Regions from separate parts of the Bacillus sp. AK031 genome, predicted to be linked through region 3. Evidence: riboswitches for the same ligand, from Rfam matches in the RefSeq annotation. Region 3 holds a riboswitch; each other region holds the start of a gene.

Region 1 (10,713 bases), 370 kb from region 3:
CAATCGTCTTCCCGACAGTGCCACGCGGAACAGGACGTGTAAGAAACATGCCGACAGCAGCACACACGAAAGAAATGCTAGACAACGCAATTGAGATCTATGAAAAAGTCGGAAAAGAAATGAATTTGATCTAAAACTGATTGATCCGGGTGGCCACTGGACTGGTTTCACCCGGTTATTACATAAGAAAATAGACAGCATGATGGCAGAAATAGGAGGTTGCAATAGATGAAAAAGATTTTAGTAACAGGTGCTCTTGGGCAAATCGGTTCTGAACTGGTAATCAAGATGCGCGGAATTTATGGCACTGACAATGTAATCGCAACGGACATTCGTGAAACAGACAGTGAAGTCGTGACAGGAGGTCCATTCGAAATCCTGGACGTAACGAACCCTGCGAAGTTTAACGAACTGGTGAAAAATCATGAAGTGGACACCATCATTCACTTGGCTGCTCTTTTATCAGCAACAGCTGAAGCGAAACCGCTGCTTGCCTGGAACCTGAATATGGGCGGCCTTGTCAATGCGCTTGAAGCAGCGCGCGAATACAACTGTAAGTTCTTCACGCCAAGCTCCATCGGTGCATTCGGACCAATTACGCCTAAGGATCGAACGCCTCAGGATACCATCCAGCGCCCGACGACTATGTATGGAGTCAACAAAGTATCTGGTGAACTGCTTTGTGACTACTACTTCACTAAATTCGGCGTCGATACGCGCGGCTTGCGTTTCCCTGGATTGATTTCCTACGCAACACCACCAGGCGGCGGAACGACTGATTATGCAGTGGATATTTACTATAAAGCGATTGAAAATGGTTCGTACACTTCCTACATCGACAAGGGCACATACATGGACATGATGTATATGCCTGACGCGTTAAATGCGATCATCGATTTAATGGAAGCAGATCCGGCAAAGCTGAAGCACAGAAATTCCTTCAACGTGACCGCGATGAGCATCGAGCCGGAAATGGTGGCGGCAGAAATCCGCAAGCATATTCCTGATTTCGAATTGAATTATGATGTTGATCCGGTAAGGCAGGGAATTGCTGAAAGCTGGCCAAACTCCATCGACGCCTCAGCTGCTTCGGAAGAGTGGGGCTTCAAGGCGGAGTATGATCTTGCGCGCATGACAGAAGATATGTTAGAAAAATTGAAAAAATAATGGTTTTTAGGAAAAGCGGGTGCTGATGCGCCTGCTTTTTTTTGGTGAAAAATTTCTATAAATTGTGAAATGCTCATAAAAATCAAATTACGCTCATAAAACGAAAATAATGCTCATAAAAGTAAAATCCCGCTCATATATCTCGAAAAATGCTCATAAAATATAGATTGGGCTCATAAATTGAAACTTCGGCTCAAAAGGGCGGATTTACAAGCTCATACGATTTTAGAAAAAAATGCATCTGGAAATATCCATATAATTACTAAACAACGTGATTTATGCTCCGAACAAAAAAACCGCAACCGATAAAGGATGCGGGTTTTTCTCTAATTCTACTAAAATACCAAATGTCCGATAATAACGATAATCGGCAGTGTAATCAACGTTCTCTCCAAAAAGATGATTGCCAGGTCTTTAAAATCAACCGGAATCTTGGATCCTAGCAGCAAGCCGCCGACTTCGGACAAGTAAATAAGCTGTGTAACGGATAAACTTGCAATGACAAAGCGTGTCAATTCACTTTCAATTCCAGAGCCGAAGATGGCAGGCAGGAACATATCTGCAAAACCAACGAGAATGCTTTTGGAAGCCTCTGCCGCTTCGGGTACTTGCAAGAGTTCAAGAATAGGAATGAACGGCATTCCGATCCATTCGAACACACGCGTATTTTCAGCAATGATCAAGGCCGTTGTACCAATCGCCATGACGATCGGCGCCACACCAAGCCACATATCGAGTACATTTTTAAAACCGTCTGTAAAGAATTTGCCGAAGCTGTTATTCCTTCCAGCCTGAACAAGAGCCTGCTCAAAGCCATAGCTGAGACGGGAATGTCCCTTTGGAATGACCTCCATCGTGTCCTTTCCTTCCTGATCCTTGTAATATGTGTCAGGCTTGCGGGAAAGCGGCGGGATACGCGGCATGATTAGAGCAGCGACAATTCCCGATAATACGACTGCACCATAGAAAGGAAGGAAGTAATCACCTAAACCGACTTCCGAAATGACGACAAGGCTGAAGGTAATGGAAACAACAGAGAATGTCGTCCCGATGATGGCCGCTTCTTTTTTCGTATAATAACCATCTTCATATTGTTTGTTTGTCAGGAGAACTCCGATTGTCCCGTCTCCCAGCCAGGATGCCAGACAGTCAATGGAAGAACGCCCGGGCAGACCGAAAAGCGGGCGCATTACTTTTGTCAGGATAGCCCCCAGCAATTCGAGCAATCCAAAGTTAAGCAGGAGCGGCAGGAACAGCCCTGCAAACAAGAACACAGAGAACAGGATGGTCAATAGTCCATCCACACTTAACAGCAAGCCGCCGGTCGCATCAGACCAGACCCATTCCGGACCAAGCTTAAACAGTGTCATCACAGCGAAGATTCCGCCCAAAAGACGGATGAATAACCATAACAGGTTGACTGCGAATAAATTATTTAAGAAAGCATTTTTTATAATAAAATCAGGCTTTAGAAACTTGGCTGCAAGAGAACCGAGAACGGTCACGATAATCAACCCAGTCATGATCGCCGGTACGAATGCACCGATGTACTCTTGCACAAATCCTGATAAGACCGCAATCGGGATGGTGATCCCATCTTCTTGCGGAATCGGGATCATAAACAGGAATATACCTAAAAGGGAAGGGAGCAGGAATAGAAGAACATTTCCCGTATTTACTTCTGATTTTGTCTTAAATTGTCCATTGTCCATGCGACATCACCTCAAAAACGTAATAAAATACATAGTAATTCATAAATATTCAACTGTCCAGACTTTCTTTTTAATAAACAAGCAACTTAGCAAGCAAGCGTTGCTGTCCCTCCTTTTCCCCTTTCTTAATAAATAGAAACAGGTCCATTCATATTCAAAATTTTACAACAATTCATCTGTTTTCGACAAGAGCCTTCCGCTTCACTTATTTGGGTTAAATTATCAAATTTGCTGAAAAAATCAAACATTTTAACGAAAAAAGGTTTAACTATAGTTCAAAAGTGGTATATAGCCAACCATGTCAGAAATAGTAGGTGAGTTTTATGGAATCGATTGTCGATCTCTCGGATGACCAGGTAATCGAAATTTATAACCGGTCAATTGAAGAAAGAGTAGTGAGAGAATTCATAGAAATGGTCAGGCAGGAATTAAACAGGCGCGGCCTGTTGTCGGCATAGAAAAAAGTAAAATGACATAACAAATGAAGGACGAAATCGCTTTTGATTTCGTCCTCTTCTGATTGATGAAGAAGGTTTGGGTTCATTTTGAATATGGATTCTTAGAATTGAAAGTAAAGTAACAGGAGTGTTATTAAAAGGGAATGAAAAGATTTCCTTTCTCTTTTATTATAGAGTAGAACTGCAAACTTAGATTAATTGGAGTCGTACACCTGGAGCGGAAATTATAGCACTATTTTCGGGGGCTTCTTTTTTCATTGAGATAAGTCTTAAGGGAATGGGGAGAATAAGTGAAAGCCTTTCTTTACAATAAATTAGCATTAAGGTGTTAAAATGCCTTTAGGCAGACAGGATGCTGTCTCATCCAGCGGATTATATTCCGTATGAAACCAACCCCGTTTAGAAAGAAGGTTATACAAAATGATTACAATCATCGCCAGTGACATGGACGGTACTTTGTTAAATGGAAAACAGGAAATAAGTGAAGCAAACAGAAAGGCCTTGCTGGACGCTCAAGCCAAAGGAGTGCAAGTGGTTGTCGCGACAGGAAGATCCTATGAAGAAGCAAGATATGTCCTGGAAGAGGCGGGAATTTCATGCCCGATTATCTGTGTAAATGGCGCAGAAGTCAGGAACGAAGAGGGAAAAGTGGTCAAGAGTGCAGCTATTCATGAAGAGAAAGCCCTTGAAGTCATGCGAATACTAAAGGACATGGGAATCTATTTTGAACTGTATACCACTCAAGGTACTTATACAGAAGATTACGAGAGAGGGATCCAGTCCATCGTCGATATTTTTAAAACAGCCAATCCGGAAACGTCGGAACAGGCCATCCGGGATGCTGCCCAGGAGCGCTTTGAAAAAGGCCATATAAAAGTAGTGGACGATTACAGTGCAGCTTTTACAAATGGCAATGCCGTCTATAAATTTTTAGTCTTTTCCTTTGATGATGAATTACTGAAAAAGGCAAAGGAAAGCCTGGAAAGATCCGGCGGGCTGGCGATCAGCGCATCCGGGAGGGAAAACCTTGAAGTGACGAGTGAAGACGCTCAAAAAGGAATCGCCTTAAAGAATCTTATTGCAGAAAAAGGGCTGGCCCCTGAAAACGCCATGGCAGTCGGAGATAACCTTAATGACCTTTCGATGATGAAGGTAGTCGGGAGACCAGTAGCCATGGGCAATGCGGCAGAAGAAATCAGGTCATTTTGCACATATAGCACAACAAGCAATGAGGAAGACGGGGTAGCCCGAGCTATTTATGAAGCACTGGAGAACAAGTCAGAAGTTGTTGATTAAACCCCTGATTAAGGGTACATAATGAATAGGGCATACACCTCCTTACATAAAAGGGAGGTGTTTTTAAGTACGGAGTAACTAAGAGTAAAAGGGAAGGAGAACTATTTGATGAAAAAGCTGACCGTGTTATTATTTGTTTTGGTTCTAATGGCATCCTGTTCAAGCCAGCCTTCTGATCCTGAGACACAAGAAACAGCAGGCAGAGGAAATCTCAATGTGGAAGTACTGGAAGAAAACCTGGACGTACCGTGGTCCATCAATAAAGTCGACGGGGATTTTTATATTTCGGAGCGTACAGGTGGAATTGTGAAAGTAACAGATGGAGAAAAGACAAGGATGAAAGTGAATCTGCAGAGACCTTTGGCGCAGGTCCCGGAAGCTGGTTTGCTTGGCTTTGTTCTGCATCCGGACTTCCCGGAAACACCCTCAGCTTTTGCCTACTATACGTATCAAAACAGTCCCGCTCCCCATAATCGCATCGTCGTTTTAAACCTCGAAGGAGAAGCATGGGAGGAAGGGGAAACACTGCTTGATAACATCCCAAGCGGACAATACCATCATGGCGGCAGACTGGAGATCGGTCCCGATGAAAAACTATATATCACGACAGGCGATGCCACGAAACAGGAAATTGCCCAGGATTTGAATTCCTTGGGAGGAAAGATTCTCAGAATGAATCTTGATGGTACAATCCCGGCAGACAATCCATTTGAAGGTTCATATGTATACAGCTTCGGCCACCGCAACCCTCAAGGTATGGCATGGAACGGAAGCGGAAGTTTGTACAGTACCGAACATGGCCCTTCCGGTTATGATGAAGTCAATTTGATCAAGGCAGGAAACAACTATGGATGGCCGCTCATAAAAGGAGATGAAAGCAGGGAAGGCTTGCAGCAGCCTGTTGTCCATTCCGGAGAGGTATCATGGGCGCCCTCAGGTGCAGATTTTTATGAAAATGACCTTTACTTTGCGGCACTTAGAGGACAGGGAGTAAAAAGACTGTCACTGGAGAATGAGCAAGTGGAGGAGGTTCTATCAGGATACGGGCGGATAAGAGACGTTTACATTGAAGGCGGCAACCTTTATTTTGTCAGCAACAATACGGATGGCAGAGGAAACCCGGCAGAAGATGATGATAAGCTATATAGGGTTTCCATTCCTGAGCTGAACAGCGGCCGTAGTGACGAGTAAGGACCCGAAGGTGAATAAATATACTGTTGCTCTAAAGGGAAAGGACACCTGTGTGTGCCCTTTTCCTTTATTTTATAGCTTCTTTTTCGACCCGGTCCATGAATTCCTGCACAACCTTGTTGTTATTTTTATCTCCCCCGAGCTTTAACATGGCCCTGCCGACAAAATTCTTGCCTTTATTGGTTCCTTCGTAAATGAAATTCGTGCTTGTTTCGTCAATTTTTTCAAGAGTGAAAGAGAGGTCGATTTCAAATGCTTTAGCAATAACGAAACCGATCCGTTTATGTTTTCGGCTCTCGACGATATAAGTTTCTGTTCTTTTGCCTTCCTGGTATTTCTGCTCATATTTAGAGCCTACTACCCCTTCTGCTTCGTATACAGGTTTATTTTCTATGACTTTCGGCATGATTCTTGGCATATTTTCTTCTGAGAATAAAGTCCAGACTTTTTCAATGTTTGCTGGGATGGCCTTTTCTTCTTTCCAATGGATCATTGGTTTTGCTCCTTTCCAGATTCAATAAATTCGTCGATTTCAGCCAGTTTTTGCTGAAGTGTTTCGATTTCCTGTTGTATATTTTTCTTTTTCAACTCCAGTAACTCCTCCAGGTTGAAAAAGGATTGGTCGTTCATGACATCCTGCATTTCCTGGATTGTCAGTCCAAAGTTTCTTAGCTTAACGAGAAGAACAGCCAGGAAATAAGACCCGTCATCATAGTATCGGTAGTTGTTCTTCGGGTTAATGTAAGCAGGCTCCAAAAGCTTGATTTCAGCATAATAGCGCAAAGTCTCTTTACTCAAGCCCGTGATTTCGGCAAATTCACTGATTTTGTACATAACTCCCCTCCGGTACTTTTATCATAAACTATGGGGTGCACCACACAGTCAAAACTTTTTTGGAATATCTCTTAGTCTAGAGTAGTATATTTCAAAAAAGCATCAACTACAGATGAAAACAGCCCCAAAATATTTCTGAATGCTTTGTTAGTTAACGGTATAATCCAGTTTAACAATTCTACAAACCGAAAATAAAATCAATCTAGTTTTAGAGAAAAAACAGGTTGATTGGAGCGGAAATCAGCAGAAAACTTTTTTCAAAAAAAGTATTGACACTTTGAAAATGGCGTTGTAAAGTGATAATCAAGTTTTACAAAAAACAGAATAATTTTCCATACTTCTTATCAAGAGAGGCAGAGGGACTGGCCCTGTGAAGCCTCGGCAGCGGACTCCATTGCGAGTACCGTGCCAAATCCAGCAAGCAATGCTTGAGAGATGAGAAGAGGACGGATTACATAATCATGCCCTCTTCGCTTTCAAGAAGAGGGTTTTTATTTTGTTGAAGCAGTTTTACAGGGAAGGGAGAGGAAGAGCGAAACGAGTATAAATATAATCCTGAGTAACCCGATTGAAAAAGTGAATATTTCTCTTATCGAGAGAGGCGGAGGGACTGGCCCATTGATGCCTCGGCAGCGGACTCATCATCGAGTACTGTGCCAAATCCAGCAAGCTATAAGCTTGGGAGATAAGAAGAGCCCTCTTTGCTGTGTGCAGAAGCCTCTTCCATTCCCCCGGAAGAGGTTTTTTATTTTGACGAAACGAGAAAGGAGCAGCAAAATGATTGAATTTCAAGGCTTAACGAAAATATACGAAAGTGGCAATCAGCCGGTCAGGGCATTGGACGGCATCGATTTAAAGATCAATGAAGGGGAGATATACGGTGTCATCGGCTTTAGCGGTGCAGGAAAAAGCTCGCTGATCCGGTGTGTCAACTGGCTCGAGAAGCCGACATCCGGGAAAGTCATCGTGGGAGGCAGGGACCTTACAGCTTTGGGTCCTAAAGAAATCAGGGAGATTAAACGGAATATCGGCATGATCTTTCAGCACTTCAATCTGCTGAATTCAAAAACGGTCTTCGCCAATGTCGCCATGCCTCTTAAACTGGCAAAGGTACCGAAAGAAGCGATTAAGGAAAGGGTATTGGAGCTGCTTGAATTTGTAGGTCTCGAGGATAAAGCCAATCAATATCCTGATCAGTTATCCGGCGGGCAGAAACAAAGGGTGGGCATTGCCAGGGCACTGGCCACCAAGCCATCGATCCTTCTATGTGATGAAGCGACATCTGCCCTTGATCCGCAGACAACCAATTCGATTCTGCAGCTGCTCAGAAAAGTGAACAAAGAATATAAGATCACGGTTCTGATCATCACGCATGAAATGACGGTCATCCGCGAGATTTGTGACAGGGTTGCCGTCATCGAAGCGGGAAAAATCATCGAGGAAGGTTCAGTGTTTGATGTGTTTTCCGCTCCCCAAACGCTGACGGCAAGAAATTTTGTCAGCACCGTCATGAATGATACGCTGCCTGATTCAATCAAAGAAATTGTCAGGAACAACGCAGGAAAACAGAAGGTCTTCAGAATCAACTTTGTCGGGGAATCGGCCGGTCAGCCTCTTCTTTCGAAAATCGCTAAGAGGTTCGATATCGATACCAATGTTCTTTTCGGTAATATCACGGAGCTGCAGGGAATCCCATTCGGCAACTTGATCGTTGAATTCATCGGCAGCGACAGTGAAATCAATCGGGCTCTTATGTACATTAACCAGGAAAAAGTCGGAATCAAGGAGGTGGAGGCCAATGCTAGTTGATCAGGAGCAAATTATTGAGGCGTTGATCGAGACACTTCAGATGGTCGCTTTCTCACTGTTGTTCTCAGCGCTCCTCGGATTGCCGCTGGGAATTCTGCTGGTAGTGACACGGAAAGGCCATCTGTTGGAAAACCTGCCCGTGTTCAATGTGTTAAATGGAATTATTAACGTGTTCCGCTCAGTACCATTCATCATCTTGATGGTGGCGATCATCCCTGTCACAAGGTTGATCGTCGGAACTTCGATTGGTACAGCAGCTGCCGTCGTGCCGCTTGTTTTCTATGCAGGACCGTATATTGCGAGGTTGATAGAAAACTCCTTGCTTGAGGTGGAGCCGGGCGTGATTGAAGCGGCAGAATCAATGGGGGCGACCCCGTGGCAGATCATCATCAAGTTCCTGATACCCGAGGCACTGAGTTCACTGGTTCTCGCTTTCACCATTGCGACAGTGGGTCTTGTAGGGGCTTCGGCGATGGCAGGTGCAGTCGGAGGCGGAGGTCTGGGGGATCTCGCGATTACATACGGCTATCAGCGTTTTGATACGACCGTCATGCTGATCACGGTCGGGATTCTGGTTCTGTTGGTGCAAGGCCTGCAAACGTCCGGGAATGTTTTATCAAAAAAAATCAGAAGAAGATAAAGGGAGGATTCATCTTGAAGAAATTATTATTAGCAATCTTAATTTTGGCATTGGCGGTGACGGGGGCAGCCTGCTCCAGCACTACAAGCGGGGAAGAAACAGTAAAAGTGAAAATCGGGGTAAGCGGGTCCGATAACCGCATTTGGGATTATGTATCGGAAAAAGCTGAAAAAGAAGGAATCGAAGTGGAAATTGTCCGATTCTCTGATTATGTCCAGCCTAACATAGCGCTTGCTGAAGGAGAATTGGATGCAAATGCATTCCAGACGATTTCATACTTCAATGCTTTCAAAAAAGAGCACAACCTTGATTTAGCACCAATTGCAACGACCGTAATCGCTCCAATGGGAATTTACTCCGAGAAATATGAAAGTGTAGAAGACATTCCTGATGGCGGGAAAATTGCCGTCCCGAATGAAGCGACAAACATGGGAAGGGCGTTCCTGCTGCTTCAGGAAGCCGGTTTGATTACATTGCCGGAAGACTTTGACGGCAATGGCGACATTGAAAAAATCACAGACAATCCAAAGAATCTTGAAATTGTGCCAGTTATAGCGGGCCAGACGCCAAGGGTATTGCCGGATGTAGCGGCTTCCATCATTAATAACGGGATTGCGGTTGACGCCGGCTTCACGCCGACAAAAGATGCGATTTTCCATGAGAGCGAAACGGCCACACCTTATATCAATATCATCGCGGTCCGTACAGAGGATAAAGACAATGAAACTCTTAAAAAGCTCGCAGAAATCTATCAGGAAGATGATGTGAAAGAGTTTATTGAAAAAGAATATAAAGGCAATGTCATTCCTACGTTCGTTCCATTGAGTAATATTGGGGAATAAATTCAGTTTACAAAAATAAAAACCAAGGAGGAATTTAATATGTCATCAGCAGTTGAAGTGAACACCCAATTGAAAGCGAGAATCATTGAAAGCGTAGAAAGCAAGAGGGAGCAGTACTTGTCTGCAAGCCACAGGATCCACAAGAAGCCGGAAATCGGCAATCAGGAATTCTTTGCTTCAGAGCTGCTGACAGGGATTCTTGAGGAAGAGGGCTTTCAGGTGGAACGAGCGGTTGCCGGCCATGAAACAGCTTTTCTTGCCCGCAGGAAATCAGAAAAGCAGGGGCCGACTGTCGCGTTTCTTGCAGAGTATGATGCACTCCCTGGGATCGGCCATGCCTGCGGACATAACATTATCGGAACAACCAGTGTAGGGGCGGCGATCGCATTGGGCAAGGTGCTTGATACAACGGGTGGTGAGGTTGTTGTGCTGGGAACGCCTGCGGAAGAAGGTGGACCGAACGGCAGTGCGAAAGGGAGCTTTGTAAAACATGGACTCCTGCAGGGGGTTGATGCAGCGCTGATGGTTCACCCTTCAAACCAGACAAGGTTAACGGCTTCCTCGTTGGCAGTCGATCCGCTTGATTTTGAATATAGAGGAAGGCCGGCCCACGCTGCAGCTTCACCGGAGGAAGGCATCAATGCTCTTGACGCGGTGATCCAGTTGTTCAATGGGATCAATGCTCTGAGACAGCAATTGAAAGACGATGTTCGGATTCATGGGATTATCACACATGGTGGAGATGCTCCGAATATCATCCCTGA
Region 2 (10,713 bases), 370 kb from region 3:
AAGTATGATATAAAAAAAGGAGCTCCTATATGGAAGCTCAAAATTTTAATTACATACCTGTATAAGAGTTAATTACGCATGTGCAAAGTTGATGACAGGATCACTTGAACCCTGTGAATCAACATAAATAGTCGTCTCAGAACCAACAAGTGCGATATCGGCGCCATCGGCAAGCAAGGTTGTCATCGTTTTATCGCCGCCCCATGTCGTCGTTAATTCAACGTCGAGACCTTCGTCTTCAAAGAAGCCTTTTTCCAGGGCGACATACTGAGGTGCATAGAAAATGGATCGCGTTACTTCAGCAACTTTCACTTTTTGCGCTTTCTGTTCTTCTTGGGCGCACCCCCACATACCAACTGAAAGAATGAGAATCATAAATAATAAAACACTAAGTTTCAGCAGCCTTTTCAAAATGGTTCCTCTCCTTTAGCCTGCCAATCCCCGCCGCATATGGCTGCATAGAGTCGATGCAGGCGGGATGAAAGACAGATATTGTTTGCTACATATCGTATGTAAAAATAAAATTTGTGTGATAGCCTATAAATCGAAGAAAGGGTGAGACGATGAAAAGCGGCACAATTCTTGAAAAAACAATCTTCCCGTCACCGAATCCGGCAGTTGAACTATTTTCTGTTACCTACTGTGCAGACGGCCTCCGGGTGAAGGGCTTGCTTGCCCAGCCAAAAAATGATGGAGTGTATCCCGGCTTTCTATATCTTAGAGGAGGAATCAAAAATATTGGGCAGGTAAGACCTGCGCGTATTGCGCAGTTTGCTTCTGAAGGCTTTGTCGTCTTCGCGCCTTTTTACCGGGGCAATCAAGGAGGAGAAGGGAATGAGGACTTTGCCGGAGACGACCGACACGATGCTTTCGCTGCCTTTGATTTACTCGCTGACAATCCTAAAGTGGCAGGGAGGAAAGTCCATGTCTTTGGGTTTTCCAGAGGAGGCGTAATGGCTCTCCTCACAGCTATCGAGAAGCAGGAAACAGCATCGGTGGTCACTTGGGGCGGGGTATCCGATATGGTTCTGACTTACCGAGAACGAAAGGATTTGCGCAGGATGATGAAGAGAGTTATTGGGGGAACACCCAATAAATATCCGATGCGGTATAAATGGAGGACCCCGCTGTACCATTTAGAGGAAATAAGTGCACCTGTACTTATCATACATGGCGAGAAGGATCATAATGTATCCATTGATCATGCATATAAGCTTGAAAAAAGACTAAAAGAACTGGACAAAATGGTAGATACCTATTATTTTGAGAACTATACACATTATTTTCCGCCGGCAATCAACCGTGAAATTGTTCAGATGGTCTGCAGCTGGATGAAGAAACAAAGCGTGTGACATAGCAGGATGGAACAATTAAAGTTTAAGGGAGTGTTCCTAATGGGAATGGGTTTGGAATTAAATACAATGATTGTGACCAAAGGAAATGAAGAACGAATGGAAGAGAACTTTTTCCAGCTTGTAAAAGAGGGATATCGTTTATATCCGATGGAAATACCAGTCGAAGTGAAAAAGACGAAGGAAGCAGATACGAATGGGATGGGTGTGATCAGGAAGCTTCAGTGGGAAAATGGCCAAACGATCATTACTTATCAATTAACATCCTTGAACAGCACAAATTGATAAAAGGCTGATTCAAAGAGATTGTTGAGCGGGCGAAAAATAACTAAATTATCAGGACATAAAAAAGAGGCAGGCTCAAAATTGGGAGCATGCCTCTTTTTCATATTATGCGTTAAGTGGACCGCCTTTAGATTGAATTTCTTCTGGAACGTTATTGAACTTCGTGAAGTTTTTCTTGAACTTGCCTGCAAGCTCTTTCGCTTTTTCCACATAAGCTTCTTCATCCGTCCATGTTTTACGCGGTTGCAGTACTTCATCAGGTACACCTGGTACATGAATTGGAATTTGAAGGCCGAAAATGTCGTCAGTCGCTGTTTCAACATTAGCCAGTTCACCTTCAAGTGCAGCTTGAACCATAGCGCGTGTATAAGAAAGCTTCATTCTGCTGCCGACACCATACTCTCCGCCAGTCCAGCCAGTGTTCACAAGGTATACTTGAGCATTGTGCTCATCGATTTTCTTACCTAGCATCTCTGCATATACTGTTGCAGGAAGCGGCAGGAATGGAGAACCGAAGCATGTTGAGAACGTTGCCTGTGGAGAAGTGATTCCTCTCTCAGTGCCAGCCAGTTTAGAAGTATAACCACTTAAGAAATGATACATTGCTTGTTCCTTTGTCAGTTTGCTGATTGGAGGCAATACGCCGAAGGCATCAGCAGTAAGGAAGATGATTGTGTTAGGGTGACCGGCAACACTTGGATCAACAATGTTATCGATTGCTTGAAGCGGGTATGCTGCACGTGTGTTTTCTGTCAGTGTGTTATCTTCGTAATCCGGAATGCGGGTGTTTTCATCGACAACCACATTTTCAAGCACAGAACCAAAACGGATCGCATCAAAGATTTGGGGTTCTTTTTCACGAGTAAGGTCGATAGTCTTTGCGTAGCATCCGCCCTCTATATTAAATACCCCATTTGGAGACCAGCCGTGCTCATCATCACCAATCAAGCGGCGGTTAGGGTCAGCAGATAGAGTTGTTTTACCTGTTCCGGAAAGTCCGAAGAACAATGCTACGTCACCTTCCTGGCCTACGTTAGCCGAACAGTGCATGGAAAGGATATCATTTTCAGGTAGCATAAAGTTCATCACAGAGAAGATTGATTTCTTCATTTCGCCCGCGTACTCTGTACCGCCGATCAGTACGGTTCTTTTTTCAAAAGAAACAATGATGAATGTTTCAGAGTTTGTGCCGTCAACAGCTGGATCCGCTTTGAAAGTTGGAGCTGAAATGACTGTAAATTCAGCTTTGTGGCCTTTTATCTCATCTGCACTTGGACGGATGAAAAGCTGGTGGGCAAACAGATTGTGCCAAGCATATTCATTCACTACACGGATTGGCATGCGGTGCTTTGGATCAGCGCCGGCGAATCCTTTGAATTCAAAAATTTCTTCTTTATCTTGTAAGTAATCAATGACTTTATTATAAAGATTATCAAATTTATCTGAAGAAATAGGCTGGTTTACAGAACCCCAAGAAATTTTATCTTTTGTTGAAGGTTCTTCTACAATGAATTTATCCTGTGGAGAACGGCCTGTATATTTTCCTGTCTCTGCACGGACTGCCCCTGAAGCCGTAAGAATTCCTTCATTGCGGTTCAGAACTTTTTCAACTAATTGAGGTACAGATAATTGTACTTTTGTATTTTTTCCGTTAAGTAATTCATTTAGTTTATTAGACAGGCTAATTGAAGTCATTTTTTTATAACCTTCCTTTGTTCTGTATTTAATGCTCTGCCTCAAAGGCTGAAGCTTCTCCCATAAAGCTTCAGCCTTCAAAAAAGAGCCTTATTTAATTACCCCTTTGCTTTCTCAAGAATTAGTATAACACAATAAAACCATTAGTCTATACTATTTAATTATTTTTACTCGATGTTTTTAAATTGTCACAATTTTAAAGGTGAAATACAAGAATTTTTTGAGAGCGCTGACATAATTGCTGTATTAATGATTTAGTCATAAATGGTGGTGAGTAAACATTTATTTCTGAAAAACCCCGGAATAATATATATTAAGTTATGCTATTACGATTTTATCGAATTGTGAACGTTTGTAAAGAAGTTTCTCTTATATAGGAAGGTTTAATTGAATAACGTGGTTTTCAGGGGTTATAAAAATGGTTGGTTTGTACGTGATGAAAAGCTTGTTTCTCTGTTACAGAATACTTTGCAGTGGGCCTTTCTCCTTGTGGCTGTAGGGAAAGTTACGATGGTGAGTGGAAAATTAAGTGTTCTTAGAACGGTTGTAGAGACAGTTAGAGAAGAGTATGCGAAATTAAATGTTCTTTAATCTGCCCAGAGACACTTAGAAAGGAAATTACTAAATCAAGTGTCTTTAAAATGGTGTATAAGAACCAGCAGAAGCAAGTAGATTTGTGCAGCTGAAATAAGTTGCACAATAAGGAAATAAAACTGTTGACACGTTTTGACAAAGTAAGTTAATATTGACCCTTGAACGGATACTCTTATTCCGAGCTGGTGGAGGGACAGCCCCAATGAAACCCAGCAACCTGCTTGAAAAATATACTTGTCAGAAGTATTCAAAAGGATTGGTCCAAACAAGGAGATAACCTCTTTGTCTGTTTGTTTGAACCAAAATCATTCTTAATGATTTAAGCTGTATTGCTTATCCTGATGACACAGTAATCTGATATAAGGTCATTTTTTAAGCAAAGGTGCTAATCTGATGCAAGGTTCTCCTTGATCAATAAGAGTGAAAGGCGCGGCTTTAAATCATAACCTTTCCTCTTTAATAGACGGGAAGGTTTTTTTTATTGAGAATTTCTGCCCCTGCAGATGAAGTCTTTTGATAAAAACACCATGTTTACTTCATACTACTAAGGGAATGAGTACCGTGATTAACTACCTGAGAACAGGCCATTCTGTTCAGCCAATTATTTTTCTTAAGGGAGGAACACCGATGTCAAAAAAACGTCGTCTGTTTACATCTGAGTCCGTAACGGAAGGACATCCAGATAAAATTTGTGACCAAATTTCCGATTCAATCCTAGATGCAATTCTAACTAATGACCCGAACGCACGTGTAGCATGTGAAACGTCTGTTACAACTGGTCTTGTTTTGGTTGCTGGAGAAATTACAACTAGTACTTACGTAGATATTCCGAAAATTGTACGTGAAACAATCAGAGGAATCGGCTATACTCGTGCGAAATACGGTTTCGATGCTGAAACATGTGCTGTCTTGACTTCCATCGATGAGCAGTCTGCTGATATTGCAATGGGTGTGGACCAGGCGCTTGAAGCACGTGAAGGACAAATGAGCGACGAAGAAATCGAAGCAATCGGAGCTGGTGACCAAGGTCTGATGTTCGGTTTCGCTTGTAATGAAACGAAGGAGCTTATGCCTCTTCCAATCTCATTAGCTCATAAAATTTCCCGCCGCTTGACTGAAGTGCGTAAAGACGATGTGCTTCCATATCTTCGTCCTGATGGTAAAACTCAGGTAACGGTTGAGTATGATGAAAATGACAAACCTGTCCGCATTGATACAATCGTTATCTCTACACAGCATCATCCGGAGGTTTCTTTAGAGCGTATCCAAAGAAACCTGAAAGAATATGTCATTGATCCGGTTGTACCGAAAGAGCTTATTGATGAAGATACAAAGTACTTCATCAACCCTACTGGACGCTTCGTTATCGGCGGACCTCAAGGGGATGCCGGTTTGACTGGCCGTAAAATCATCGTTGATACTTATGGCGGTTATGCTCGTCACGGCGGCGGTGCATTCTCAGGAAAGGATGCGACGAAAGTTGACCGTTCCGCTGCTTATGCTGCACGTTATGTTGCCAAAAACCTTGTCGCTGCAGGATTGGCTGATAAATGTGAAGTTCAGCTTGCCTATGCAATCGGTGTAGCACAGCCGGTATCAATCTCTATCGACACATTCGGAACAAGCGATGTTTCTGAAGATGTTCTGATCGACGTTGTCCGCAACAACTTCGACCTTCGTCCTGCAGGCATCATCAAGATGCTTGATCTTCGCCGTCCGATTTACAAACAGACAGCTGCTTACGGCCACTTTGGCAGAAGCGACCTTGATCTTCCATGGGAGCGCACTGACAAAGCTGCGGCCCTTAAAGAGCAGGCAAAAGCGTAATAGAATAATGACTGTTAAAGCCCGGAGTATATTGCTTCGGGTTTTATTGTATGTGAAACCAGGATTACTTCGGCTGGTCAAGCACAGTTAAAAGGAAAATTTAACATTTTCGGTGTCATGAAGAGGGGTGGGACCGTGGAATTGGAAAAAACAAAAATTGGCGTTATCATTAGGCTGCTATGGCATCACGGAATCGGAAAAATCAAAAACCGGCGATGTCAAAAGCTCCAAAACTAAAAACCCTCTCCATCAAAAAGGAGAGGGCTGCTACTGCAAATGATTACTTTCCCGATGAAAGAATAACTCCCATGGATAATGGGTAAAAAAACAGTAAAATCTATTACTTAAGAGGTTTCAATGATTTGTAGTACTGTCCTTTTTCGGCGTACTCCCTTGAGATCCGCTTCATTTCGCTGATATCGTGATCATTCAATTCCCTGATGACCTTGGCCGGCCTTCCGAAGGCCATGCTGTTCGGCGGGATGACCGTTCCAGGGGTGACAAGGCTTCCGGCACCAATAAAAGCCCCTTCACCTATTTCGGCATTATCGAGTATGGTTGACCCCATGCCAATCAGTGCCTTTTTCCTGATTTTACAACTATGTAAGATGACACTGTGACCGATGGTGACTTCGTCTTCCAAGATCAATGGATTGTCAGGGCTTTGATGGAGAACAGAATTATCCTGAATGTTGACCTTGTTCCCAATGATGGTAGGTGCGACATCGCCGCGGATGACGCTGTTAAACCATACTGAGGATTCTTCGCCTATCTCGACATCACCTGTAACTGTTACATAATCAGCAATATAGGCGCTTTCGGCTATCTTTGGCTTTTTGCCATTATATTCATAAATCATTGTACTACTCCTTTCAAAGGACAGTTATAATTAGTCTTAATAATTTGAGTGTATCATTATTGAAAGTAACTATCATTATTTTAGAATGAAGATTTAAGGAGGAATTGCCATGTGGAAATGGGAAACGGATCAGGAGGCTAAGGCGGTTATCGTCATTATACACGGTGCTATGGAGCATCATGGCCGTTACGGGTGGCTCATTGAAATGTGGCGGACATCCGGGTATCATGTCATCATGGGAGATCTGCCGGGGCAAGGCATGACATCAAGGGCTCAAAGAGGACATGTTGATGCCTTTGACGAATACATTGTCGAGGTGAAGGACTGGATTCAGGCTGCCTATCAATTTGACTTGCCTGTATTCTTGATCGGCCACAGTATGGGCGGGCTGGTTGCAGCAAGGCTTATGCAGGAATCCCATATCAACCTTGCAGGCCTGATACTTTCATCTCCATGCCTGGGCCTTGTGGATTCACCGCCAAAACCGCTTCAATTCATTTCCCATATTTTAAACAAAGTGGCGCCGCAAGTGAGATTTTCATCAGGATTGACTGTTGACCTTGCGACTCGAAACCAGGATGTAAGGGAAATAGACAGCAATGATTCATTGTATGTCACCAAAGTGTCTGTGCGCTGGTACAGGGAACTCGACAAGGCAATGAAGCTGGTTTTTGCCAACATGGATAAAATGCCGGATGTTCCTTTGTTGGTCATGCAGGGCGGAGATGATAAGATTGTAGATAAGTCACTCGTGAAAAAATGGTTCAATGAGCTCTCCCTATCTGAAATGCATTATAAAGAATGGTCGAAGTGCTATCATGAAATATTTAATGAACCTGAACGGGACGATGTATTCGAATATGCCAAAACCTTTGTAGAGTCAAGATTGAAAACGATCGGTTATGTAGTCAAAGAATAGCTTTTTCAAAACCTAATTGAGCGAGGTGAAGTATATGTCCATTCCCACTCATCCTTTTTCATTGATGAGTCAGGTTTATCGAAAGGTATTCCCTGTGGTCCACAGCGAACTTGAAGGGTGGTCAAGCAAGGCTGAAGCTATTCCGAATGATGAACTGAAAACCCAGGCCCTTGCAAGTATCCTCCATAAAACGTTCCATTGTGAAGGGGGATCGATCCTGGCCCTGCTTGCTCAATGGAAAAGGGAAAGTGCAATCAGATTCATAGTCGCGTATCAGACAATCAGTGACTACCTGGATAACTTATGTGACAGAAGCACTTCTCTGGATCCAGAGGATTTTTCAGCTCTCCATGAATCAATGAAAGACGCTCTTACAGTAGGTGCTCCACTGCGCCAGTATTACAGACACAGAGAAGATCAGGATGACGGTGGTTATCTGAATGAGCTGGTGCTGACATGTCAATCCGTGCTGTCAGATGTTCCGGGTTATCCTGTCATAAAACCTTATTTACATGAACTCTGTGATTATTACTGTGACTTGCAAATACATAAACATGTTAAAAAAGAAGAGCGAACCGACCGGTTAAAAAGCTGGTTCGAGCAGTATAAGGATACACTGCCAGAAATGGATTGGTATGAATTTTCTGCCTGTTCCGGCTCAACTCTGGGGATTTTTTGCCTTGTGTCCTATGGGCTGCGTGAGGATTTTGAAAGCTTTCAGGCTGACTCTATCCGAAACGGATACTTTCCATATATTCAAGGTTTACATATTCTGCTTGACTATTTTATCGATCAGGAAGAAGATATTGAAGGCGGAGACCTCAACTTCTGTTTCTACTATGAAAGCGAAGAAGAAATGAAAGGGAGGCTTCTTCATTTCCTCAAAAAGGCTGATGAGAATACAAGCCAGCTTCCCCATGCAGGTTTCCATCGTCTAATAAATAAGGGGTTGATAGGAGTCTATCTTTCAGACGAGAAAGCTTGGAGACAGCAAAATGTTTTCAGCTTTTCAAAAGAGTTCCTTAATGCATCAGGCTGGATAACCAAATTTTTTTATTATAATGGAAAAATATACCGGAAGCTGCAGGGCTGGAAGAAAAGCTCCTGAATGATGAAGATGACCATGAAAAATGGTCATCTTTTTTTTTCGTGAATTTGGGGTAATGAGTCAATCTGAACCATTTCCAGGACTTGGATTGGTTCAATTTTACATCCTTGCAGGACAAATGACCTTAATTCAATCCCGGGTAATAAAACAAATAAATTCCTAATTATGTAATAGAGTGTATCTTTCATCCTAAATAGGGGTTTTTATTATAGTGCTATAGATTCTTTTTATTCAGAATTGCTGTATTTTTCAGAAAAATACGGTATATTTACAATTGTTAAAAAGTTATCACATTCAATTTACATAAAGGAGGAATCACGTGTGAAATCACGTAAAGTTTTATCTTTAGCGATGACGGCTGCAATGAGTATTGGCGCATTTGCCGTTCCCGCATCTGCAGCAAGTGTCGCACCTGAAAATGTTTTGGCCAATCCGGGTAAAGCTGTAGAACATCATCATGGTGGTCCATTCGACCTCGGAATTGCCAATGATGACCGCTTAATTGAAATGCTTCAAAAGGAAGGCAAAATCGACAAGAATGCCACAGCTGCCGAAGCCCAGAAGGCGTTAAATAAGTTCTTGGCGAAGAAAGCTGAATCGGCTGAAAAAGAAGCCGGAGAACTTCATGGCGATGAAAAAGAAGTGAAAGCAAAGCTTCAACAAGAAATGAAAAACAATAGTTTGACAAACGGAAAAGGAAACAAGCTTGGACAAGCTAAGAAAAATGCTCCATCATCAGTGGAGAAAGAAGCATACGATGGAGAAATGCGTACTGATAAAGTATTGGTCCTTCTTGTTGATTATCCGGACAAGCCTCATAATTCCATGACTGCAGATGAAACGGACATGTATTATGAAGGTGAAGATGCCTACTCCCGTGAGCATTATCAAGACATGCTATTCGGAGAAGGCGGCTGGGTCGGCCCTGACGGTGAAACATATGTATCGATGAAACAATATTATGAGAAGCAGTCAGGTGGAAGCTACTCTGTTGAAGGTGAAGTTGCTGGATGGTATACAGCTAGCAAGCCTGCTGCAGCATACGGGGGCAACGATCCTCAACCAGACGGCAGCGATGTAAATGCACGAGGGCTTGTTAAGGAAGCATTAGAAGCAGCAGCTGCGGATCCATCAGTAAACATCGCAGACTATGATCAATGGGACCGATATGATTTGGACGGTGATGGGGACTACCTTGAAGCCGATGGACTTGTCGATCACTTGATGGTCATCCACTCCGGTGTCGGTGAAGAAGCTGGCGGAGGTTCTCTTGGATCTGATGCAATTTGGTCACACCGATGGAATCTTGGTGGAGTAACACCAATCTCCAACACGGAAGCAACTGTCGGTTATTGGGGCGGTTCTATGGCAGCTTATGATTACACAATCGAGCCGGAAGATGGAGCGGTTGGAGTTATGGCGCACGAATTCGGACATGATTTAGGTCTTCCTGATGAATACGATACTCAATATACAGGGCAAGGCGAGCCGGTCAGCTACTGGTCCATCATGTCGAGCGGAAGCTGGGCCGGTGACATTCCTGGAACAATGCCGACAGGATTCAGTCCTTATATGAAAGAAATGCTGCAGGCTTCTGCGGTAGTTGATAATAAAGGAACTGAAGGAAACTGGTTGACTGGTTCTGAAGTGAACCTAGAGGATATTGATGGAAATGGACTTGAGTTCCTTCTTGATGAAGCAGCTACAAAAGGAACAAATAATGATGTGGTAAAAGTAAAACTTCCACAAAAAGAAACACTGATCATTACTCCTGCAAGCGGAGAAAATGCTTACTTCTCTGGAAGTTCGGATGACTTGCATAATGTACTTTCTACTACTGTAGATTTAACAAATGCCACAAGTGCAGAGTTCAATTTCAAAGCTTGGTATGATATTGAAACAGATTGGGATTATGCATATGTAACAGTGAATGGCGAGCCGGTAGAGAGTGGAATCACGACAAATACTGATCCGAATGGATCCAACCTTGGGAATGGAATCACTGGCTCATCTGACGGATGGATTGACGCTTCATTCGACCTTTCCGCTTATGCTGGACAAGAGGTAGAAGTGG
Region 3 (10,713 bases):
CTGCAGGTCAGCTTTAGGGACTAACGCATTCGTTTCCCACCTGCGGGAAATAAAGTCATAGAATTTATGCGGGCTTGCTTCAAAGACTGGTTTGTTGTTTCTCAAGTAGTTACTGGCTCTTTCCTTCGAGACCAGGAGGATCATATCCCTTCTTGCTTGCGGATCGCGCCCTAAAGTTCCGATGCTTTCAAGAAATTTGTCGGAACGGGCAAAGGCTTCACTAACGACCAATGCTTTAGTGTGATAAAAGTTGATATTCCGGGTTTCTGAAACATTAAGCATATCCCGGGCAGATATAAGGTCCGGCATACGAATGGTGATTGTTTTGTGTTCCTCTGCCCCCGGTTGGCTGCCGGGTGCACCTGCCTGGGGGTCTGCCAGTTGATAGGTAATATCCAAGCCGTTTTGTCCATCTTCCGGTAAATCAATGCCGATGACTAGAACAAACCCCTCCTCTTCAATTTCAATCTTGTCTGCACAGCCAGTCAAAATAAGAATAGGTAAACAAAACATAACCAGGTATTTCATTGCTTGAATTCACCTCTCAGTTTTGCGACAATCAGCAGGGTGACCGGAATGAGGAAAATCAAAACGGATGTGATCATTAAAATGATGTCATTTCGGAGCAGCAGTACATTTTGAGCCACATTTTCCGGCAGCAGTCCAAGCATGATGGCAAGTACGGCAAACGGTAAGATAAGTGGTTCAAACTCCTTGATTTTAGCTGTATATCCGAAAAAGGCTGTTGAGATATACAGGTACACTGCGAAACGGATTAAGCTTGCCACACTCCAAAAGGCAAAAAATAATGCTTCGATATGGGATACATATCTTCCGAAGGTAACCATCCGGGTAATCTCATGGAAAGGATAGGCGATGAACTCAATCGATGGATAATCGAAATACATAATGAAAACCGCGAAGAACACCATCAGTTCAACTATCGATACTCCCAATCCCAAGAGTGTCGCCTTTTTGAATGATTTGTAGCTTTTAAAAAATGGAAACAAAATCGAGAAGAACAGCAGATCACTTGTTATAGAAGCATAACTTGCTCCCTGGACAGCAATTTTTTTAAGGCCATGGCCGGCAATCGGGAACATGTATCCGAAGTAAAGTTCGCTCCATAGGAGGATGATGATGAAAAATAACGATACTTTTATATATGGGAACGTAATCCAGGCTGTTCTCCCGATCGCCAGCAGTCCCCGGTTGGCCAGGTAGTAGCTTGATCCGACCAGGACAAAATATAAGTGTATGGAACTGGTTGATGGGAAATACATCGTATTCATGATATCGACGTAACTTCTGCTGTCAATGACCGTCGATGAATAGGCGATTAAAAATAAGGTCATTCCGATCAGGAAGCCGAAGAATTTGCCTGTCACCTTATAGGTAATGTCAATAATATTCCGGTCTCCATAGTGCTTCAGCAAAATCAGGATACATATGAGCGGAATGACCATGATCATGCCTGAGATAAGAGGGATCATCCACGCAGCCTGTGCTGTTTCTTTGTACAGCAGGGTAGCGGTCATATCTGTAAACTTGATTCCAAGCGTAATCGTGATTAGGGCGAACAGCTCCCGGGTTCCAAGTCTCCTATCTTGGGGAGTGATCATTCGTTGCTTTCTCCTTTCGGCTTCTTCATCTTCTTAGGTTCAACTGGGAACACATTCAAAGGCCGCAGCCACTGTTTCCATGTCGGCGGGCGGATAATGAGATCTTTAGATGAAGGGTAGTGAGGCGCCATTGGTGACAGAAATGGCACATCAAATGAAGTAAGTGTCGTTAAATACCCGATACACATCGTAATGCAGATGCCGATTCCGAAGAATCCCCATAAACTTCCGAATAAAAGGAAGATATAGGTCGACAGCCTGATCATATAGCTGAAGGACAAGTTTGGGATGGCAAATGAAGCAAGTCCCGTAATCGCGATCACGATAACAAGGATTGGACTGATGATATTGGCTTCGACGGCTGCCTGCCCTAAAATCAAGGCACCGACAATCCCGATGGTCGGACCGATTGGACTCGGAACCCTTACGCCGCCTTCACGGATCAATTCGAAAGAAAACAGGAGAAGGACGACCTCGAATATCGCCGGGAATGGAACATCTTCCCTGGTTGCTGAAATCGCCAAGGCCAAATCGGTCGGCAGCATTTCAATATGGTAATTAGTGACCGCAATATAGATTGCAGGGGTCATGATGGTGATAAAGATCGCTATCAAGCGAAGAAATCTCGTGAAATTGCCATAAGGCCACCTTGCGTAAGAGTCTTCGGATGAATGAAAGAACGACCAGAAAGTAACAGGCACAATCAGGCTGCTTGGAGAACTGTCCATAAGCAGCACGACATGCCCTTCATTAATAAAGCTTACTGCTCTATCCGGCCTTTCCGTATACAATACCGTCGGAACGAGTGAATAAGGCCGTTCCTCGATATGCTGTTCAAGAAGCCCCAGGTTTTGCACTTCATCTGACTTCATTTCAGTAATTCGCTTTTTTACTTTTTCTAAAAGGTCAGGATTGGCGACACCTTTTAAATAGATCAGGGCAACCTGGCTTAGTCCTTTTTCACCGACGGTTACATACTCTGTCATAAGTTCAGAGGAGCGCAGCTGCTTCCTGATCAGTGAAATATTGACGGCAATGGACTCGATGAATGCTTCCTTTGGCCCCTTGAGGACAGCCTCATCCTCCGGCTTTTGAATTCCTCTTTTTTCAAATCCGGTGGTTCCAAACAGATAGGCGTGTTCTTCGCCTTCAATAAATAGCACTGTGTTCCCCATCAGGAGATTGGTAACGATTGTATCGTAATCGCATTCCTCTTTAATATCTTTGATCGGTATTTGATTTGCGAAAAAATCCAGGTCCAGTTCCGCTTCTTCGTTTGGGTAAGGTGTTATAAGATTAGGAATAAGTTCTTTTTCTATGACCTCTCGCTGGCTCATGCCATTAAGGAAAAACAAAATGGCTTTTTTGTTAAAAATAGAAATCGTCAGCGGCCTGACGGATAGATCTTGATTGATGGGATAATTAAAGGTTTCCTTGACCTTTTCGGTATTATCTTCAAGTGAGGAAGAAACACCAGAGCAGTCCTTCTCTTGATCCTTCTTATTTTTTTCGCGTGTGGATTTCAGCATCTTTTCACCCCCTGTTGTATATAGAGTGTCACAAGATTTACTTGGTTATGTAATTAATGGTTATAAAGAATGATTTTGTCTTTGTTCAAACTTTGTGTTGCTAATGGGTGGGTAATTGCTGGTATTATGATAGGGAAATGATTTAAATCGCACGCAGTCAGGAAGGTGTAACCTTTGAAGTGGTACAGCATAGGAGCTTTCACGTTTCCCTCTGTCTGGGGAGCCGTCGTCATTGCTTTTGCAGTGACAGGCATCTTTTTAAAACTTTATGATGGCAAACAGGCAAATGAATGGTTCGGCAACAGTGTGTTCTGGTTCATCCTGACCTGGAAGCTGAGCTTCATCCTGTTTGATTTCTCTGCTTTTATCAGGCAGCCTCTGTCCGTCATTTATTATTATGGAGGGGTGAAGGGTTTCTGGTTAGGGATAGCCATGGCCCTGATTTATATATTTTTAAAAGGAAAGCGAGAGCATCTGTTTGGTTCGTGGATTCTATTCGTTCTTGTATATGAAGGAGCGGCAGGGTATTTAGCGGATAACACTTCTCTGTTGGATGCCGGAAATCTTCTTGTCGGGCTGGGGCTGTTTTACCTGGTTCTGAAGATGGGGAAAAAGGAAATCTGGCTGCTGGTGTTCACCGGCATACAGCTATTGGTTAATTTCTTGCAGAGCGGATGGTTTTCGACGGAGAGCTTCGCATATGTGGTCATAACGATTGGAGTACTGGTTGTAAATAGATTCGGGAGGGACGCTCATGAGTAAGAAAATTTTGGCGTTCGGGCTTGTCGGTGTTCTGATAGGCTTGTTTGTTGCCAATATCGTTCAAAATCAAAATGCAAAAAAAGAAATGGAAGAACAGGTGGCGGAACAACTCGAGTCAGGGCTGGAAGTGGAATTCGGAAGTGAAGGCCTGGATAAAGGAGACACCGCCCCGGATTTTACGTTGACCACGTTGGAGGGGGAAGAGGTCGCGCTTTCCGATTACAGAGGGCAAAAAGTGATTTTGAATTTCTGGGCGACCTGGTGCCCTCCTTGTAAAGCGGAGATGCCGCATATGCAAGAGTACTATGAACAGTATCATGAAAGAGAAAATGTCGAAATGCTGGCGGTGAATCTTTCGACAATTGATAATGGCAAGGAAGCTGTCCAGGAGTTTGTTGAGGAGTATGGTCTGACATTCCCGATCCCTTTGGATGAAGAAGGAGAACAGGGAACTGCCTACCAGGCCCAAACCATCCCCACCTCCTACATGATCGACACAAACGGCGTCATCCAGCACAAAATCCTCGGACCCATGAACAAAGAAATGATGATCCAAATGGTGCGATCAATGGACTGACTTTACTCCTCTAAAGCACTAAGAGGGACTGTCCCCTATGCTGCGTTAATACGTTAATGCGCAATAGGGGACAGTCCCTTTTCATGCATTAACGCGTTGCCATACTAAAAGGGACAGTCCCTCTTCGCGCGGTGATGCGTTAATTCGATAAAGACTGACAGTCGCAATTTCTTGTCGTATAATGAAGGGAAAAGGATTTAAAAGGAAGGGGTTCATCATGAATTTTGGCACGAAAGTTGTACACAGCACATTACATAAACGCGATATCAACAGCAAAACGACACCGATCTATCAAACCTCCGCTTTCACGTTTTCTTCCCTTGAAGAGCTGGAAGGATTTTATGAAGGAAAATCGCCTTATCTTTATACACGCTCAGGCAACCCGAATACAGATGAACTGGGCAAACTGGTCGCAGAACTTGAAGGCGCACCGGATGGAGTTGCCGCCTCCTCGGGACTCGCGGCAATCCTCGCAGGCATTCTCGCCGTTGCTGAAAGCGGGGACCATATCGTCGCAGCAGAAGATATATATGGAGGCACTTATCATCTGTTAAAAGAAGAATTACAGTCGTTCGGCATCACAACCACTTTTGTCGATTTCAGCGATCCTCAAGAGATCGAAAAAAGCATCACTCCGGAAACGAAGCTGTTATACAGTGAAAGCATCACCAATCCTTTTCTGCGGGTGGAGGATATCGGCACACTCATCTCCATCGCGAAAAAGCATAACCTGAAAACCATGATCGACAATACATTTGCGACCCCATACCTTATGGCGCCTTACACGGAAGGTGTGGATATCGTCGCCCACAGCGCAACAAAATATATCGGCGGCCATAGTGATGTTACGTCAGGTGTAACAGTAGGCTCATTAGAATTGATTGAAAAGGCAAGGCTGAAAGTCGTCAACCTTGGCAGCAATCTAAGCCCGCATGAAGCCTGGCTGACAGTGAGAGGCTGCAAAACCTTGGCCCTCAGAATGAAGCAGCAGTGTAAAAATGCCCAAAGGTTAGCAGGTGCATTGAAGAACCATGAGGGTGTTAAAACAGTATACTATCCGGAAAATGCCTCCGAAAAAGGGAATGGCGCCATCGTCACCATCGAACTTGCAGAGCAAAACGATATCCACAGGTTTTTCACAAACTTGAGCTGGGTGAAAATTGTTCCGACACTTGCAGGGGTGGAGACGACAGTATCCTATCCTCAAGGTACATCTCACCGCGCACTCTCCCCGGAAGCAAGGGCGAAAATCGGTGTGAACGGGCAAGTCGTCCGCATCTCCGTCGGCATTGAAGATGCAGAGGATATTATCCAGGCCTTCAAAATTGCAGTGGACAAATCAAAATAAAAATATTCTGAAAAATCATTGACCTTGGCGAAATAGTTGGTTATAATCCAACACATACAGCATATAAATTTTTCATAAGCAATTCGATAACTCTTATCGAGAGCGGCGGAGGGAATAGGCCCGATGAAGCCCGGCAACCTTCAAGCAGAACCTGCTTGAAAAAGGTGCTACATCCTACAGGCTCACGAAGTCTGGAAGATAAGAGGAGGAGCCGATGTCTATTCAAGCCCTCTTCTTAGCGGAGAGGGCTTTTTCATGTTGAAAATTCCTCTTCCCGATCCAGTGTCAAATTTTTTATTTAAATAAGAGGAGGAAGTTAGTATGACAAACCATCAATTCGATCCGGAAACATTACTGCTGCATGGAGGACAGGAACCTGATCCTGTTACAGGTTCACGAGCCGTTCCGATTTATCAAACCACATCGTATGTATTCAACGACACTGAACATGCGCAGAATTTATTCTCATTAAGTGAAGCCGGTAACATCTATACAAGGATCGGAAACCCGACTGTGGATGTTTTTGAAAAAAGGATTGCCCTGCTTGAAAAAGGAGTCGCAGCCGTAGCGGTGTCTTCCGGAATGGCAGCGATTTCCCTGGCGATATTGAACCTGGCGGGTGCCGGCGATGAAGTTGTTGCCTCGTCAAAACTATATGGCGGGACCTACAACCTGTTTGCTGTGACTCTTCCTCGCTACGGAATCAAGGTGAAGTTCGTTGACAGCACCGACCCGGAAAATTTCCGCCATGCGATAACCGAAAACACGAAAGCGGTATTTGCAGAAACGATCGGCAATCCGAGCCTCAATGTGCTGGATATTGAAAAAGTTGCGGATATCGCGCATTCCAAGGGTGTTCCGCTGATTATCGATAATACCTTCCCGTCGCCATATGGCTGCCAGCCGATTCAATATGGAGCAGATATTGTCATCCATTCGGCAACGAAGTGGATCGGCGGACACGGTACGGCAATCGGCGGTGTCATTGTTGATGGCGGCCAGTTTGACTGGAACAGCCCTAGGTTTCCCGGGTTTACAGAACCGGATGCCAGCTATAATGGGCTTCAATATGTTGATGTTGGCGAGGCGGCCTATGCCGTAAAATTGCGCGTCCAGCTCCTGCGTGATTTTGGTGCCTGCCTGAGCCCGCACAATGCGTTTTTGCTGCTGCAAGGGCTTGAAACGCTACACCTTAGAGTTCCCAAGCATAACAGCAACGCCCTGGAAATTGCCCGTTACCTGGAAAATCATCCATCTGTTGACTGGGTCAGCTATCCTGGACTGGCAAACCATCCGGCCAACACTCTTGCGGAAAAATATTTAGAGCATGGACATGGCTCTATCGTCAACTTTGGCATCAAGGGCGGAAGAGAGGCTGGCAGAAAGTTGATAGACAATATAACATTATGGTCCCACGTTGCCAATGTCGGTGATGCCAAATCACTGATCATCCACCCGGCATCAACCACCCACCAGCAGCTGAACAGTGAAGACCTGAAAACGACGGGTGTAACCGAAGCGCTCATTAGGCTGTCGATCGGGTTGGAGTCGGTAAAAGATTTAACGGCAGACCTTGACCAGGCAATCCAAAAAGCGACGGCAGCGGCAGCTTCAGTCTGATTTATGAAAAAAGCAATCTATGAAACAGGGAATGTTTCGGTAGGTAATCTCATACTTGAAAGCGGCAGACTCCTCATGGATGCTGGACTCAGCTATGAGATTTGCGGCAATCAAGAAGGACCTGTCATTCTTGTCTGCCATGCCTTGACGGGCAGCCACCTTAGTGTGGGGACGGATGGTCAGCCTGGCTGGTGGAGAGGGCTGATCGGTCCCGGGGCATATATCGATACGGAAGAATACCTGGTGGTGACGTTTAACGTTCTGGGTGGGTGTGACGGGTCGACAGGACCACTGTCTAAAGATCCGGACACAGGACAGCCTTACAGGATGGCTTTCCCGCAGGTGACCGTCCGTGATATTGTGCATTCTCAGTATAAAGCACTCCAAACACTTGGGATATCCTCACTCCATGCCGTGATTGGAGGTTCGCTGGGAGGGATGCAGGCTCTGGAATGGGGCCTGCTTTATCCTGCCTTCGTTAAAACAGTGTTCATGCTGGCAAGCACGCCGTATTTTTCTGATTACGGAATTGCTTTTAATGCAATCGGTAAATCAGCCATCACTTCTGACCCCAACTGGAAGGATGGCCATTATGAAGATGCAGCAGATGTAGCGGGCCTGCGGGTGGCAAGGATGGCCGGAATGGTCACGTACCGGTCTCCTGAACTTTTTAATGAAAGATTCCAGCGGGCTGAAGCCTCTGAAAAGGTGTTCCAGGTGGAATCCTATCTTGCCTATCAGGGTGAAAAACTGGCAAAGCGGTTTGATCCCAACAGTTATTTGTATTTGCTCCAAACCATGAACAGCCATGACATCGGAAGGGACCGGGGCGGTTGGAGGGAGGCGGCTTCACAATTTCAACGGGAGCTTATCTCTCTCGGTTTTACTAGAGATCTAATTTACCCGCCTTCACTCATCAAAGAACTGGCAGACCTGGTTCCGAGATCTGTATTTTATGAAGTAAAAACCTTATTCGGGCATGATGGTTTTCTGACTGAATTTGAAAAATGGGGAGGCCTCATAAAAACCCATTTAGAAAGTTAGCTCCATGACTCATAACTTGTCCCTCACCGGCATATAGTTTCAATAGCAAAGACATCGCACCGCTTCTAAGCATTTTTTGTGTGGTGTCTTTTTTATCCGAAAGATTAAAAGGATGCTAATGAAGGTGATATATAGGGAGGAGACAGAATGGAGCAGCGCAAAGGCGTGATTATAATAGCCGTCGCATCCCTTTTGGCAGGTGCCGGGGGAATGTACGGCGGAATGGACTTACTGAATTCATTTGACAGCAAGGCAGAAGAAGGGGCCGCGGATAACTCGGGCCAGGTAACGGACCGTCTGCATAAAGTGGAGGTTGCCTACGATCTGATAGCGGACAAATATGTAGAGGAAGTGGACAAGGGAGAGCTGGTGGAAGGTGCAATCCAGGGAATGCTTGATACTCTCGGCGACCCCTACTCTGTCTACATGGATGCCAGCACTGCCTCGCAATTCAGCGATTCCCTCGGCTCTTCCTTTGAAGGCATCGGGGCAGAAGTGACGGTCATGGACGGGAAGCTTCTGATTGTTGCACCGTTCAAGGACTCTCCAGCCGAAAAGGCAGGGCTGCGGCCTAATGATCAAATTTTAAAAGTGGACGGGGAAAGCATTGTCGGCTTGGATTTATATGAAGCCACATTGAAGATTCGCGGCGAGAAAGGCTCCAGTGTCGAGTTGGAGGTTATGAGAGAAGGGGTTACCAATCCCATCAAGGTAAGTGTAAAAAGAGATGAAATCCCTCTGGAAACAGTCCACTCAGATATTAAAAAAGAGAACGGCAAAGATTACGGTATCATTGAGGTCTCATCCTTCTCTGAAAATACAGCGAAAGACTTTAAAAAGCAGCTGGCGGAAATGGAGGAAACAGGTATCGAAGGGCTTGTCATCGATGTCCGTGGCAATCCGGGGGGACTGTTGTCGAGTGTAAATGAAATGCTGGTTGAACTGGTGACAGAGGAAAAACCATACGTGCAAATCCAGGAGCGCAACGGTGAGACGATGAAATATTTCTCTGAAAATAAGCAGAGGAAGGCATATCCGATTACCGTACTTGTCGATGAGGGGAGTGCATCAGCCTCTGAGATTCTTGCAGGGGCATTGAAGGAAGCGGGAGGCTATCCTTTGATTGGTACCAAAACGTTCGGAAAAGGAACGGTCCAGCAGCCGGTCCCGATGGGGGACGGAAGCAACATCAAGCTGACGATGTTCAAATGGCTCACACCCAAAGGGAACTGGATTCATAAAAAAGGCATCCAGCCGGACATTCAGGTCAAACAGCCTTCTTACTTCTATGCCCATCCTTTAGAAGCAGAAAAGCCGCTGACGGCCGAAATGAATAACGAGCAAGTAAAGAATGCCCAGCTGATGCTGGAAGGGCTTGGCTTCAAGCCAGGCCGGAATGACGGCTACTTCAACAGTTCAACAGAAGCGGCGGTTAAAGAGTTTCAAGAGCAGCATAATTTGGTGGCAAATGGAAAGATTGACAGTGTGACAGCCGGGAAGCTTCAGGAAGAGATCTATAAAGCGGTGAAAGATGAGAAGAATGATGTGCAGTTGAAGGCTGCGTTGGATTATTTGAAGAGGTTGAATTAACAGTAAAAGGCCTGGAGTTCACTCCAGGCCTTTTAATAATACTGCTGCTTAAGTTCTTGCATTTCAAAGCTGGGAACTTCCCTGCGGTTCAGTTTTTCCAAAATATAAGCAAGAGCCTTCAGACTATGCCCAGCCTGCTCCTCCGAAACAGCTCCTGCCTCATAGGCTCCATAATACTCATCCATATCAATCACATGGTAGCTTCCATCCTCGAATACCCGGATATCAATCAACAGATCATGGACACAAATGAGGTCTTCCTGCCTCTTTTCATACTGGACGATGTCAATCAGCCACCCATTATGCGAGCTTTTGAACCCGTAGGAAAATTGCAATCTTTTATCCAGCATATAGATGATGATAAATCTTTTCGAAGAGGCAAGTGGAGGCAGTTCGAGAATGGTAGAAGAATTAATTCTGATAAAGCGATTTGGTTCCTTCATGCTGAGAGCACGTTCCTCTTTTAACTGAATGGCTTTTTCAACCTCTTCTTCGCTGCTTTTTTTGATATCATTTGTATAGGTCAGGCCGCCATGCTCTCTTCCGACATGATTCCAAAAAATGACGACATCCATTTGACATTCCTCCCGACATCCTTCACATATCCATTCGCCAGCTCTC

What was found. Region 3 has a riboswitch for S-adenosylmethionine ahead of M1E09_RS02315 (O-acetylhomoserine aminocarboxypropyltransferase/cysteine synthase family protein). Riboswitches for the same ligand answer to the same signal wherever they lie in the genome.
Region 1: it holds a riboswitch for S-adenosylmethionine, as region 3 does, so the genes downstream of both, M1E09_RS00645 (methionine ABC transporter ATP-binding protein) here and M1E09_RS02315 (O-acetylhomoserine aminocarboxypropyltransferase/cysteine synthase family protein) in region 3, are expected to answer to the same signal.
Region 2: it holds a riboswitch for S-adenosylmethionine, as region 3 does, so the genes downstream of both, metK (methionine adenosyltransferase) here and M1E09_RS02315 (O-acetylhomoserine aminocarboxypropyltransferase/cysteine synthase family protein) in region 3, are expected to answer to the same signal.

What each region holds. Positions count from the first base shown of each region.
Region 1 is NZ_CP096424.1:128,656-139,368, forward strand. It holds gene M1E09_RS00605 (glycine C-acetyltransferase) at 1-134, shown strand, start outside; gene M1E09_RS00610 (L-threonine 3-dehydrogenase) at 229-1,167, shown strand; gene M1E09_RS00615 (YjiH family protein) at 1,503-2,879, opposite strand; gene sda (sporulation histidine kinase inhibitor Sda) at 3,203-3,337, shown strand; gene M1E09_RS00625 (Cof-type HAD-IIB family hydrolase) at 3,758-4,633, shown strand; gene M1E09_RS00630 (PQQ-dependent sugar dehydrogenase) at 4,742-5,824, shown strand; gene M1E09_RS00635 (SRPBCC family protein) at 5,892-6,317, opposite strand; gene M1E09_RS00640 (MerR family transcriptional regulator) at 6,314-6,658, opposite strand; SAM riboswitch class I at 6,997-7,100, shown strand; SAM riboswitch class I at 7,245-7,350, shown strand; gene M1E09_RS00645 (methionine ABC transporter ATP-binding protein) at 7,436-8,467, shown strand; gene M1E09_RS00650 (methionine ABC transporter permease) at 8,457-9,107, shown strand; gene M1E09_RS00655 (MetQ/NlpA family ABC transporter substrate-binding protein) at 9,122-9,949, shown strand; gene M1E09_RS00660 (M20 family metallopeptidase) at 9,989-10,713, shown strand, end outside.
Region 2 is NZ_CP096424.1:873,969-884,681, forward strand. It holds partial or broken gene M1E09_RS04415 (ABC transporter substrate-binding protein) at 82-351, opposite strand; gene M1E09_RS04420 (alpha/beta hydrolase family protein) at 564-1,352, shown strand; gene M1E09_RS04425 (DUF2584 domain-containing protein) at 1,395-1,637, shown strand; gene pckA (phosphoenolpyruvate carboxykinase (ATP)) at 1,743-3,332, opposite strand; gene M1E09_RS04435 (hypothetical protein) at 3,720-3,923, shown strand; SAM riboswitch class I at 4,096-4,347, shown strand; gene metK (methionine adenosyltransferase) at 4,554-5,753, shown strand; gene M1E09_RS04445 (gamma carbonic anhydrase) at 6,094-6,612, opposite strand; gene M1E09_RS04450 (alpha/beta hydrolase) at 6,722-7,531, shown strand; gene M1E09_RS04455 (tetraprenyl-beta-curcumene synthase family protein) at 7,566-8,639, shown strand; gene M1E09_RS04460 (immune inhibitor A domain-containing protein) at 8,961-10,713, shown strand, end outside.
Region 3 is NZ_CP096424.1:502,913-513,625, forward strand. It holds gene M1E09_RS02285 (Ger(x)C family spore germination protein) at 1-528, opposite strand, end outside; gene M1E09_RS02290 (GerAB/ArcD/ProY family transporter) at 525-1,622, opposite strand; gene M1E09_RS02295 (spore germination protein) at 1,619-3,151, opposite strand; gene M1E09_RS02300 (hypothetical protein) at 3,326-3,913, shown strand; gene M1E09_RS02305 (redoxin domain-containing protein) at 3,906-4,490, shown strand; gene M1E09_RS02310 (trans-sulfuration enzyme family protein) at 4,708-5,838, shown strand; SAM riboswitch class I at 5,929-6,043, shown strand; gene M1E09_RS02315 (O-acetylhomoserine aminocarboxypropyltransferase/cysteine synthase family protein) at 6,160-7,458, shown strand; gene metX (homoserine O-acetyltransferase MetX) at 7,462-8,502, shown strand; gene M1E09_RS02325 (S41 family peptidase) at 8,650-10,092, shown strand; gene M1E09_RS02330 (DUF402 domain-containing protein) at 10,125-10,667, opposite strand.